Regions from separate parts of the Rossellomorea sp. NRS-1567 genome, predicted to be linked through region 2. Evidence: riboswitches for the same ligand, from Rfam matches in the RefSeq annotation. Region 2 holds a riboswitch; each other region holds the start of a gene.
What was found. Region 2 has a riboswitch for S-adenosylmethionine ahead of mmuP (S-methylmethionine permease). Riboswitches for the same ligand answer to the same signal wherever they lie in the genome.

Region 1: it holds a riboswitch for S-adenosylmethionine, as region 2 does, so the genes downstream of both, metE (5-methyltetrahydropteroyltriglutamate--homocysteine S-methyltransferase) here and mmuP (S-methylmethionine permease) in region 2, are expected to answer to the same signal.
Region 3: it holds a riboswitch for S-adenosylmethionine, as region 2 does, so the genes downstream of both, ACIFOD_RS09400 (methionine ABC transporter ATP-binding protein) here and mmuP (S-methylmethionine permease) in region 2, are expected to answer to the same signal.

The regions. Positions count from the first base shown of each region.
Region 1 covers NZ_JBITPL010000011.1:37,704-42,043, forward strand. Annotated here, with positions in the region: gene thiC (phosphomethylpyrimidine synthase ThiC) at 1-1,395, shown strand, start outside; gene ACIFOD_RS07185 (hypothetical protein) at 1,373-1,570, shown strand; SAM riboswitch class I at 1,670-1,780, shown strand; cobalamin riboswitch at 1,853-2,037, shown strand; gene metE (5-methyltetrahydropteroyltriglutamate--homocysteine S-methyltransferase) at 2,190-4,340, shown strand, end outside.
Region 2 covers NZ_JBITPL010000019.1:204,094-208,433, reverse strand. Annotated here, with positions in the region: partial or broken gene thiD (bifunctional hydroxymethylpyrimidine kinase/phosphomethylpyrimidine kinase) at 1-551, shown strand, start outside; gene thiE (thiamine phosphate synthase) at 548-1,204, shown strand; gene nei (endonuclease VIII) at 1,304-2,131, opposite strand; SAM riboswitch class I at 2,270-2,376, shown strand; gene mmuP (S-methylmethionine permease) at 2,469-3,881, shown strand; gene mmuM (homocysteine S-methyltransferase) at 3,850-4,340, shown strand, end outside.
Region 3 covers NZ_JBITPL010000014.1:295,838-300,177, reverse strand. Annotated here, with positions in the region: gene ACIFOD_RS09405 (methionine ABC transporter permease) at 1-282, opposite strand, end outside; gene ACIFOD_RS09400 (methionine ABC transporter ATP-binding protein) at 279-1,301, opposite strand; SAM riboswitch class I at 1,452-1,558, opposite strand; gene ACIFOD_RS09395 (hypothetical protein) at 1,669-2,019, opposite strand; gene ACIFOD_RS09390 (thioredoxin family protein) at 2,298-2,612, opposite strand; gene ACIFOD_RS09385 (toprim domain-containing protein) at 2,618-2,977, opposite strand; gene ACIFOD_RS09380 (YusG family protein) at 3,159-3,395, opposite strand; gene gcvH (glycine cleavage system protein GcvH) at 3,495-3,878, opposite strand; gene ACIFOD_RS09370 (arsenate reductase family protein) at 4,007-4,340, opposite strand, start outside.

The DNA.
Region 1 (4,340 bases), on a different contig from region 2:
AAAATGGGTCGTAATGTGACTCAAATGCATTATGCGAAAAAAGGAATCATTACACCGGAAATGGAGTTCATCGCTATCCGGGAAAATGTTGATCCGTCATTTGTAAGAGAAGAAGTAGCAAAGGGCAGGGCCATCATTCCTGCTAATATCAATCATCCTGAATGTGAACCGATGATCATCGGTCGTCACTTTCATGTGAAAATAAACGCGAATATCGGAAACTCTGCCGTATCATCTTCCGTTGAAGAAGAAGTGGAGAAAATGACGTGGGCAACTCGTTGGGGTGCCGATACCATAATGGACTTATCAACAGGTAAAAACATTCATACAACAAGGGAGTGGGTCATTCGAAACTCCCCTGTCCCTGTCGGTACGGTCCCGATCTATCAAGCACTTGAAAAAGTAAACGGAATTGCTGAGAATCTTACTTGGGATGTGTACAGGGATACATTGATCGAACAGGCGGAGCAGGGAGTTGACTATTTCACCATTCATGCAGGTGTATTATTGCGGTATATTCAGCTGACGGCTGAGCGTACAACAGGCATTGTTTCCCGTGGAGGTTCAATCATGGCACAATGGTGTCTTGCCCATCATAAAGAGAACTTTCTTTATTCACATTTTGAAGATATATGTAAGATTTTAAAAGCCTATGATATCTCCGTTTCCTTAGGAGATGGTTTAAGGCCCGGATCAATCGCTGATGCGAATGATGAAGCACAGTTTGCCGAGCTTGAAACATTAGGCGAGCTAACCAAAATTGCTTGGAAGCATGATGTACAGGTGATGATTGAAGGCCCTGGTCATGTACCGATGCATATGATTAAAGAGAATGTGGATAAGCAAATGGAAATATGTCATGAAGCTCCTTTTTATACCCTGGGGCCATTAACGACAGATATTGCACCGGGGTATGATCACATTACTTCCGCCATAGGGGCTGCCATGATCGGTTGGTTTGGAACAGCTATGCTGTGCTATGTAACACCGAAAGAGCATCTGGGATTACCGAATAAAGATGATGTGCGAGAGGGTGTCATTGCTTATAAAATCGCAGCACATGCAGCGGATTTGGCGAAAGGGCATCCAGGGGCACAAGTAAGGGATAATGCCGTTTCTAAGGCTCGATTTGAATTTAGATGGAATGACCAATTTAATTTATCCCTGGACCCGGAACGTGCAAGGGAGTATCATGATGAAACACTTCCTGCAGAAGGGGCAAAAACGGCCCATTTTTGTTCAATGTGTGGACCGAAATTTTGTTCAATGAGAATATCACATGATATAAGGGGAATGAAGGAGAATAGCATTGATGATGCTCATAAGGAAATAGAAAAAGGATTGAAAGAAAAATCGAAGGAGTTTGTGGAAAATGGATCAAACATCTATCGATGAACCTCTTTGTCATGTACTCAAATTGAAGAATGATATCGTAAAGCTCAATCAGAGAGTCATCCAACTCGAAAAAGAAGTGAAGAGCATTCAGGAAAACTGCAGGCATGTCTTCTATGAAACGGATGTAACAAGATCTTGTATCAAATGTCATTATGTAGAAAGTACCTATTATTAGAAACGTGTAAGTTATTGATTAAATTTCTTTTGACAGCTTATATGTACCGTGCTACGATTATTACAAATTTCGGAATATTAAATGAATATATATGTGTAACTCTTATTGAGAGAGGTGGAGGGACTGGCCCTGTGAAACCCGGCAACCATTCAACCTATGTGTTGAAAAGGTGCTAATTCCTGCAAAGCAAATGGCTTTGGAAAATAAGAGAGGATTCTAATAAACATGAAACCCTCTCTATAGTAGTCAGAGAGGGTTTTTCGTTTTTATGAAAGAAAAATTAAATAGTCAAATGCAATAGGTGCTGAGTCATGCTCAGCTAAAAGGGAAGACCGGTGAAAATCCGGCACGGTCCCGCCACTGTGATGGGGAGCGACTTATCATTCAACCACTATTTCTATTGAAATGGGAAGGGATAAGAAGCTGTGAACCTAAGTCAGGAGACCTGCCTGTTGTATGCGCTTATGCTCTACGTGGATATAGAGAGGGGTGAGGAATACGTGTTGAGAATACTAGTTTGTCTCAACTCCAGTTAGTGATACGTATGAATCTCTCTTTCATTTGAAAGGGAGATTTTTTTGTTGATGACAATCATATCAAGATAAGGAGTGAGGATTGAATGAGTAATGTGATCAGTTCGAATTTAGGATATCCAAGGATCGGTGAAAAGCGTGAATGGAAAAAGACGCTGGAACAATTTTGGGCAGGGAAGATTGAAAAGGATACCTTCTTAGAAAAAATGGAGGAAATACGAGTCAACCATTTGAAGAAGCAATTGGACCAGGGGATTGATCTGGTTCCGGTTGGAGATTTCAGCTTATATGATCATGTGCTTGATACAGCCGTCATGTTCGGTTTGGTTCCCGAGAGGTTTCATTATAGTGGGGGTAAGGTTTCTCTTGAAACGTATTTCGAAATGGCCAGAGGCGCGAAGGACGCGGTGGCACTGGAAATGACAAAATGGTTTAACACCAACTATCACTATCTCGTGCCTGAACTTGATGGGATCGAACCCCGGTTGGTAGAAAATCGTCCTCTGCATTTTTATAGAGAGGCAAAAGAAAAAGCAGGGATAAAAGGGAAGCCGGTTATCTTAGGTCCACTCACTTTTGTGAAGTTGTCTAAAGGATATGAAACCGGGGATTATATAACCCTTGTTGATCGATTTGTCCCTCTTTATGCAGAAGTATTGCGTGAATTAAAGGAAGAGGGTGTAGAGTGGGTACAAATGGATGAACCGATATTGTGCACCTCTATCGGGGATGAAGAGATGGATCAATTCAAAGAGGTCTATCAAACCCTTAAAGAATCCTGCCCGGGCTTAAAGATCATCCTTCAAACCTATTATGATAGTTTGGAAAGGTACCAGCGGGTGTTAGCACTCCCGGTAGATGGTATAGGGATAGATTTTGTGCATGATCGTGGTGAGAATTTGGCGGCGCTGAAAAGATTTGGCTTTCCTAAGGGGAAATTCCTGGCTGCCGGCATTCTTGATGGCAGGAATATTTGGAGAAGTAATCTTGCCGATACCCATTCGCTTCTATCGTTCATTGCAGGGTATGTGCCGAGTGATCGCTTGATCATACAACCATCATGCAGTTTACTACATGTACCTGTAACCTTGCAGAATGAAGAAGCACTTGGTACACCTCTCATTGACGCTCTATCATTTGCTGATGAGAAATTACATGAAATCACTATTTTAACAAAGGGGATTCGTAAGGGAGCCGAGACAATAGAGGATGATATCGCTCAAAGTGAAAAGGCGATTAAGAATTTAAACGAATCACCGCTGCGTAATAATAGGGAGGTGCAGGAAGAGGTTAAAGGATTGCATCCCCATAATGTCGGGAGAAAGGATCCTTTTCACGTTCGTAAACTGGAACAGGCCAAGTACTTTTCATTACCTGTTCTACCTACCACTACAATCGGCAGTTTTCCTCAAACACAGGAAGTAAGAAGGCAAAGGTTGAAATGGAGAAAGGGAGAACTTTCTGAAGGGGAGTATCAGCAATATATTCATGCAGAAATAAAACGGTGGATTGAAATTCAGGAACAAATAGGCCTTGATGTGCTGGTACATGGTGAATTCGAACGGACGGATATGGTTGAATTTTTTGGTGAAAAATTAGAAGGTTTTCAATTTACGAAGTATGGGTGGGTACAATCATACGGTTCCAGATGTGTGAAACCACCACTCATATATGGGGATGTGAATTTTAAAGAACCTATGACCGTCAAAGAAACCGTATATGCTCAATCATTAACCGATAAACCGGTTAAAGGGATGTTAACGGGTCCTATCACGATTCTGAATTGGTCATTTGTTCGGAATGATGTATCCCGGTATGAAGTGGCTAATCAAATCGCACTGTCTCTTCAAAAGGAGATAGAGGAACTAGAAGCCAATGGGATTCGCATGATACAAGTCGATGAGCCGGCACTTAGGGAAGGACTGCCTTTAAAGAGTGAAAATTGGGAGGAATATCTTAAGGCTGCCGTTTATGCTTTCAAATTGGCCACTTCTTCTGTACAGAACCAAACCCAGGTCCATACACATATGTGCTATTCAGATTTTGAAGATATTATTGAGGCCATCAGTGATCTGGATGCTGACGTCATTTCGATTGAAACCTCAAGAAGTCATGGGGAATTAATCACTGTTTTTGAAGACAATACGTATGACAAAGGGATTGGCCTGGGGGTATATGACATTCACAGTCCACGTGTGCCGAAGCATGAAGAGTTAATCCGTAATATACATCGGGCT
Region 2 (4,340 bases):
AGGCAGTAAGTGAACGAGTCCGTCATTATGGCTGGACGAATCTTGTGGTGGATCCTGTCATGATTGCAAAAGGCGGAGCCAAGCTTTTACAAGATGAAGCCGTTCGTGCGTTAAAGGAACAATTAATACCTCTTTCTGCTGTCATTACACCCAATTTACCTGAAGCAGAAGTCATCACCGGTATAAAGATTGAAACATTGGACGATCGAAAAGACGCCTCAAAGATCCTGATTGAAATGGGTGCCGGATCAGTCGTTATAAAAGGCGGACATGCCGATGGCGAGCAGGTAATCGACCTCTTTTATGATGGGGAGGAATTTGTGGAAATGGTCTCACCCAGAATCGAGACACCTCATACGCATGGAACTGGATGCACCTTCTCGGCTGCGATTACTGCTCAATTAGCTCAAGGAATGGACATCAAGGAAGCGGTCAAGACGGGGAAAGGGTTTATCCGGGCAGCCATTGAAGACCTACTTGGAATTGGGAATGGTCATGGCCCGACGAATCATTGGGCTTATAATAAGAAGGCATCAGGTGAACGTAAATGATCGATAAGCGGGAGCAATTAAAGGATTCTCTTACTCTTTATTTTATTATGGGAAGCACAAACTGCATGAAGGATCCGGTTTATGTGTTAGAACAGGCAATAGAAGGTGGCATAACCCTCTTTCAATTCCGGGAAAAAGGGCTCGGTGCCTTAGAAGGACAGAAAAAGATGAAACTTGCTGAAAAACTTCAGAAGGTATGCAAGGACGCCGGGATCCCTTTCATCGTAAATGACGATGTGGAATTGGCTTTAGCCATCGATGCTGATGGCATTCATATCGGTCAGGAAGACGAAAGGGCAAGTATCGTACGGGATAAAATCGGTGACAAATGGCTTGGGGTTTCCACTCATACACTTGCCGAAGCGCAGCAGGCGATTGCCGATGGGTCGGATTATTTAGGATCTGGTCCCATCTATCCCACCCTTTCAAAAGACGACACAGTCAAAATTCACGGCTTGGACATCATCAAAAGCTTTCGAATAAACGATATTCCTATCCCGATTGTGGGGATTGGAGGCATCAGTTCAATGAATGCCAAAGAAGTTATTGATGCTGGTGCCGACGGAATCTCGGTAATCTCAGCTATATCAGGTGCCGAAAACATCACAGAAGCGGCGAGAGAACTGAAGAGAGCCGTTTGTCCCGCCCGATAAATATGAAACCAGGCCTGCCCCAACACGTTAACTCCATTAACGTGTTGGGGCAGGCCTTATTTGACGATTCAAGTAACAAATGGATTGACAAATATTGCGTTATCCTTCGATTCCCTGACAAACCGGACAATAGTACAGCCTTCTTGAAGCTGCCACCGTCTTCTCGATTTCACTTCCACAGATGAAGCAAGACGCACCTTCCCGGTTAAAGACCCAGTGACGATAACGGGAGCGCTTCACTCCTTGACTTTTCAGCTTCTGCGCAAGGTCGGGATCATTGGTGATCCCACCAGTCTCATACGACTGCTTTACTAAACCCATGACAGCATGAGCTGCTTTGTTTAATTGATTTTCTGTACAATCGACTGGCCTTAGGGAAGGATGAATGCCAGCAACAAACATGATTTCAGATCGCAAATAATTTCCGATTCCGGCTACGAAACCTTGATCCAGCAATAGAATCGACCATTTGCGGTTTCGGAATCGTTTGTCCTTCATCCGTTCCATCAGCTCATCTACTGATACCTCTTCGCTTAAAAGATCCGGTCCTACTTTTGAGACGAATGGGTGCCCGGGCACTTCTTCGTCACGAAGAACCTCGATATCCGATGCACTATAGAGAAGTGCCGACTTTTTCTCATTATGTAGAGCCAACCTGAGCTGTCGGTTGGTTTTCGGGTAGTTATATGTGTTTCTGATATACCATTTTCCGTAAAGTTGATTGTGAGAGTAAATGGTGTATCCGTTGTCAAAGCGGATGAGCATGGCTTTTCCTTTCGTGTCCACTCTCTTCACGATCGATCCTTTTAATAGGTCTTCGTAATCTTCCAAATGAGGGAAGGCAAAGTATACATCTTGTACGGTTTTATTCTTAAGAGCGCGCTCGACTCCATCAGCCGCTCTTCTGATTTCCGGACCTTCTGGCATGGCGGTTTCTCCTTTTTTAGTATAGTTATTCCCTTTTTAATCCTTAATGTAACATTCGGATAGGCTGGGCTACTAATCTATTTCATGGTCTTGACATTATTCCAATATATTGATAAAGTTTTAAAAAATCTAAATATTTTCTTATCCAGAGAGGTGGAGGGACTGGCCCTTTGAAGCCTCAGCAACAGGTCTGTGAAGATACTGTGCTAATTCCAGCGGGTGATTCAAACCCTGATAGATAGGAGCAATCTTTTATTTGTCGGTGACGCACTCGTTTAGGGTGCGTTTTTTGTTTGTTCACCCATTCTTCAATACATTTAGAAGGAAGGGTGTTTGTATGGAAAAGGCAGGACAGAGTTTTAAAAGGAAGATGAAGACGCGGCATTTGGTGATGCTGTCTCTTGGAGGGGTGATCGGAACCGGGCTTTTCTTGAGTTCGGGGTACACGATCCATCAGGCTGGACCGTTTGGGACGATCCTTGCTTATTTGATTGGGGCGCTGGTGGTGTATCTTGTGATGCTTTGTTTAGGCGAGCTTTCTGTCCATATGCCGGAGACGGGATCCTTTCATAGTTATGCTACAAAATTCATTGGTCCTGGGACCGGTTATACGGTGGGCTGGTTATATTGGCTGACATGGACAGTGGCATTGGGGTCGGAGTTTACGGCGGCTGGCTTGATGATGCAGCGCTGGTTTCCTTCGATTAGTGTATGGATTTGGAGCGCGGTCTTTGCTGCGTTGATTTTTGTCCTTAATGCGTTGTCAGTGCGGTTTTTTGCTGAATCTGAATTTTGGTTTTCTTTAGTAAAAGTGATTGCGATTGTTGCGTTTATTGTGATTGGGACAGGGGCGATCGTCGGTTTCATCCCCCTCAGTCATTCAGAGCCCGCTCCGCTTTTCACGAATATCACAAGTTTTGGATTGTTTCCGAACGGGGCATTTGCCATCTTGATGACCATGCTTGCCGTGAATTTTGCCTTTTCAGGTACAGAATTGATCGGGGTTGCGGCGGGAGAAACAGAGAATCCATCAAAATCGATTCCTAAAGCCATCCGTACCACGCTTGTGAGATTGATCATCTTTTATGTAGGGACGATTGTCGTATTATCTGCTCTAATACCGAGCCAGTCAGCCGGTGTATTGGAAAGTCCTTTCGTAGCGGTACTTGGTCGGATTGGAATCCCGTATGCCGCCGATATTATGAATTTTGTGATCATAACGGCCATTTTATCAGCGGCAAACTCAGGTCTGTATGCTTCTTCCAGAATGCTATGGTCGCTTTCAGATAAGCAAACGATCTCACCGATTTTCGCCAAATTGACTGAAAAGGGAGTCCCTCTCAATGCGATTGTATGCAGCATGCTTGGAGGGGGGCTAGCCTTGCTTTCAAGCATCATTGCACCGGGGACGGTCTACATCGTATTGGTTTCGGTCTCAGGTCTTGCGGTGGTGATCGTGTGGATGAGCATTAGTGCTGCCCAGTTTCTATTTCGAAGACAGTACATAAGGGAAGGAAACGATGTGAAAGACCTGGCTTATCGGACGCCGCTCTATCCACTCGTTCCCATTGCGGCATTTCTGCTTTGTCTCGCTTCCTGTATCGGCATTGCCTTTGATCCCACTCAGAGGATAGCCCTTTATTGCGGAATCCCGTTTATCGCCCTTTGCTATGGAAGCTATCATCTAACACAATACGTAAAGAAAAGAGGAACAGGTTATGTCGAATCAACTGAAGCTGAATCCCATTGATGCTATTTTACAAAAACATTCCCCACTTATTTTAGATGGAGCGTTAGCCACAGAGCTGGAAACCCATGGCTGTGATTTAAACGATCCCCTTTGGTCTGCCCGTGTACTCCTTGAAAAACCGGAAGCGATTGAGAAAGTTCATGCTGATTATTTCCGTGCAGGAGCCGATTGTGCGATTACAGCCAGCTACCAGGCAACGGTGGATGGTTTTCGAAAGCGCGGAATAGAGAAACCAGAAACGCTGGAATTAATCAAAAAAACGGTTACTCTTGCCAAACAGGCTCGGGATGAATTTTGGAAGGAAGATAAGGGAAATTCGAATCGGCCGAAACCAATCGTTGCAGGTTCTGTAGGACCATACGGGGCATACCTTGCTGACGGCTCTGAATACGTTGGGAACTATGGAGTAAGCGATCAACATTTAGCAGATTTCCATTTTCCCCGAATCCAGGCACTAGT
Region 3 (4,340 bases), on a different contig from region 2:
CGCTCCACGGATTGTGTCCAATAAAAACTTGGTGAACGGAATTAACAACACGATCAAAATAATGAATGGAATTGATCTGAACACATTTACAACTGCACTTGTAATCGTATATGTCAGTTTGTTATCCCATAGATTTTCCTTAGAAGTAAGGAAGAGCAAAATCCCAAGGATCATTCCGAGTACAAAGGTAATCAATACAGACATCCCGGTCATATACAGGGTTTCGAGGGTTGCTTCCCACATCTTCTCCCAATCTACATTTGGAAATAAGTTTTCAATCATCCTCTCAACACCTCCACTTGAACCAGTTGCGTTTGAGCAAATGCCAATGCACCATTAATGGTTTGTTCCTCCCCGTCAAGGTGAACAAATAACGTTCCATAGGCACCTTTTTGGGTTTGGGAGATTTGTCCTTGCAGGATGTTTACATCTAAGTCAAACTTTCTTATCAGCGCAGTGATGAGCGGCTGCTCAGTTGATTCACCTACAAAAGTAAATTTCAGTACTTTTCCATTAGGATATTGCGTCAATAGGTGATCAATGGTTTGATCCGTTTCCTTTACTTGCGAGACTTCTCTTACGAAACGCTTGGTCACTTGCTCTTGTGGATTTCGGAACACTTCCAATACATCCCCGAGTTCCACGACTTTTCCCTGTTCCATGACTGCGACACGATGACAGATCTTTTGAATCACGTGCATTTCATGAGTGATCAGGACTATCGTCAGCCCTAAGCGTTTATTAATATCCACCAATAGATCAAGGATAGAATCGGTTGTTTGTGGATCTAGAGCGGAAGTAGCTTCATCACATAGAAGGACATCAGGATTGTTCGCAAGCGATCTGGCAATCCCCACCCGTTGTTTCTGTCCGCCGCTCAGTTGAGACGGATAGGCATCTCCTCTGCCTTCCAATCCTACAAGCTTCAATAATTCATTGGCTCTTTGGACTCTCTCTTTCTTTGATACTCCAGCAATTTCTAACGGAAACTGGATATTTTCTAATACAGTACGAGACCAGAGGAGATTAAAGTGTTGAAAAATCATCCCTATTGACTGTCTTGCTTCCCGAAGCTTTTTACCCTTTACTTGGGAAACGATTTGTCCGTTCACGTCCACTATTCCATCTGTAGGAACTTCAAGACCATTAAGCATGCGGATCAGCGTACTCTTACCTGCCCCACTATAGCCAATCACTCCAAAAATTTCTCCTTGGGCAATCTCGATATTGACGCCATCAACGGCTGAAATCGGACCTGATTTGGATTGATAGATTTTCTTCACATCTGAAATGGTAATCATGTTGTATTCCACCTTCTTTCGGAGTAAAACGACCTGTTTAATCAGAATTATAGTTGTACTTATCTGATGTTTCCTGCTCCTTTTTCTGAAGCAATAAAAAATGCCTTCCTGCGATAAGCAGAAAGGCATAATCATATAGGACTATCCTTTCTCTCATCTTTCAAAGCAAATGCTTTGAGTGAATTGGCACCATTTCAATTTTCATTGACGGTTGCCGGGCTTCATAGGGCACGTCCCTCCACCTCTCTTAATAAGAGTTAAGTATATTATTTAATTATTTGGAATAGTTAAAGACTCTGAAAATTTGCTACAAGAGAGATTCTATCACCGGATATAGTGTGTGTCAATTATTTTTTCTCCTCGCTGGTTAAACTTCAATCGGCTCTTTTTCTCTGGATCTCGTTAGCCAAAGGACCGACTCCACAAATAAGAGTGGACGATACCCTCCCCTTATAGCCAGTAATCCTTCCTCAATCAGTTGAGACAACCGTTCTTCCCCCGAAAGTAGAGAAACCAGTGTTTCCTCCACCCCTTCAATGACGAAATGAGCGTCACCACTTAAATCGTCTAATAAAGCGCACCTCTTACTCGAAATAATAATGCCGTACACGTCACTTCCACAATCAAAATGAAGAATAAATGGGTTGTCTGGAAATAAGAGTCGTAAGTGATATCTTGAATGACACTGATCTACTAATCCCTCTAAATATATTCGCATGATTACCCTCCCAGTGAAACTTCTATATAATAACAATTCCACTTTTAGGTATTTTCCCCTTCAATACTTTCTCGACATGTTTTGAACCGGTGCACCTTATTTGTCGAACAGTAAGAATTTGGATGATGTCTAGTCAAAATATGATGCCCTTCGCAACATTTCCCGAGAAATATGTCTTCGTTTGTAGAAAGAAAATCGTTCTAAAATTGGATTTCATGAGGAAATAGGTGAAATCAGACAAATAAAAAAGACCTTCTCCTTAAAGGTCTCTTATCCCTCTAACTATCCGCGGTCTTGTTTAGGGTTTCATATAAAAATGGCACGGATTGAAAGGCATAAATCCTTTCCTGTTCGACACCATCCTTAAATAAAAGCAGGCAGGGTACACTTTCGATGGATTGCTCTTCTGCAAATTGGGGCAAGTAATTCAAGTTGGACTTGGTAAAATGAAAGGATTGTGGAAGCTTCTCCACTACGTCAATCATCTTGCTTGCAACCTGACAGGTACCACACATCGGTGTATAAAGATAAACAGCTTCGAACGCATGTTTTTCAATCAATTGTTTTAAAGTTTCGGTACTACTTACCTCAATCAAAACTAAATCATCCTTTTTCCTAGAAATTCTTTATGAACGTCTATATTGGCTCCTATAAGCACTGACGCCAGGTGATACTCCGGTGCTGCGGCCACTTCCTTGTACATACGATCAATATACAAATGTTCAGCTTCTGGAAACTCACGTTTAAATTGCTTGCGTAGTTTTTCACCTGCATCATCAGCATCTACTAATATATAGACATCCCTTTCCAATAAAGCATCAATGAGTTCGTCCATTTTTGTAATGCTAATGGTCCCGTTTGTGCAAATAATTTCAATCGGTTCTTTGATGATACCTCTTACTTTACGTTTGTCCGTTGTTCCTTCGACAATGATTACTTTTTCGTCAAGTTCCATCATGATCATCACCTTATCTTTCATAAATAAGATTACGATAGTATATTCAAATAACAAGAGATGATGTCCACTTTCTACTTGTATTTTCTCATGTTTATAAAAAAAAGTGCAAGTGGTTTGCCTAAATCATCTATTTATACAAATGGTGCCAGATCCATAAATGAATCTGGCACCACTAGCCTCTCTAACACCAGCCACCCTCATCACAATCAGTGTATCTTGCTTGATCGCCTTCTGTGGAAGTGTAGCTTTGATAAATTTTATTTTCTTTTGCTTCAAAATTCGGCTCCATGGTTATTCCGTCAAGAGGCAGAGCCATTCTGCCGATCGGCTGATTATCCAAATATAGTTCTACTTCACCATCTTTAAGTTTTCCTGTCACTCTATTGGTTACATCTAATTTCTTAGGCTCAAGCACCATTTGTGTTCATCCTTTCTTTGTGAAAAAACGTCTACTCATATGGTACCCAAAATAAAAAACAAAACACCTTGAGAAATTCTCAAGGTGCCTCTGAAGATATTATCCTTCATTAATCATTTCATCATACTGTTCAGCTGTCATAAGCTTGTCTACTTCTCCAGCTTCTGTTGGTTCAACAACGATCATCCATGCTTTTTCATAAGGTGATTCGTTCACGAATTCAGGGCTATCAGATAGCTCTTCATTCACTTCTACCACCTTACCCGATACAGGTGCATATAGCTCAGAAACGGTTTTAACCGACTCAACACTACCGAATGGCTCGTCCGCTTTGATTTCATCTCCAACCTCTGGTAACTCAACGAATACGATATCGCCCAGTTCAGATTGTGCAAATGATGTGATTCCAACGCGTAGATTTTCCCCTTCAACTTTGACCCACTCATGTTCTTCTGAATAACGAAGTTCTTTCGGTGTACTCATTCTCTATCCCTCCAAATGCTAGTTATACAACCTAATATTGACACACTTTTCATTGAAAAAGCAAGAAAACTAAGTGTGAATAATGAAACTTTTTCATCGTCCATGATCTGGTAATCAAAGACCTATTTTTACTTCCAGGTTTCTTCAAAGGTTTCTTCCTTGAACCCAACTGTCACCTTGTTCCCATCCGTTGTGATTGGGCGCTTGATCAGCATCCCGTCTGTGGAAAGGATTTCTAATAATTCCTCATCTGAAGCTGAGTTCACTTTATCTTTCAAGCCTAGTTCACGATACTTTTTACCACTTGTATTGAAGAACTTTTTAAGAGGTAAACCGCTCTTTTCATATAGGCTTTTGAGCTCATCCTTTGACGGTGGGTTTTCGGCAATATGTATTTCATTCAATGCTATATCTTGATCTTCAAGCCACTTCTTTGCTTTCCGGCACGTACCACACGTTGGA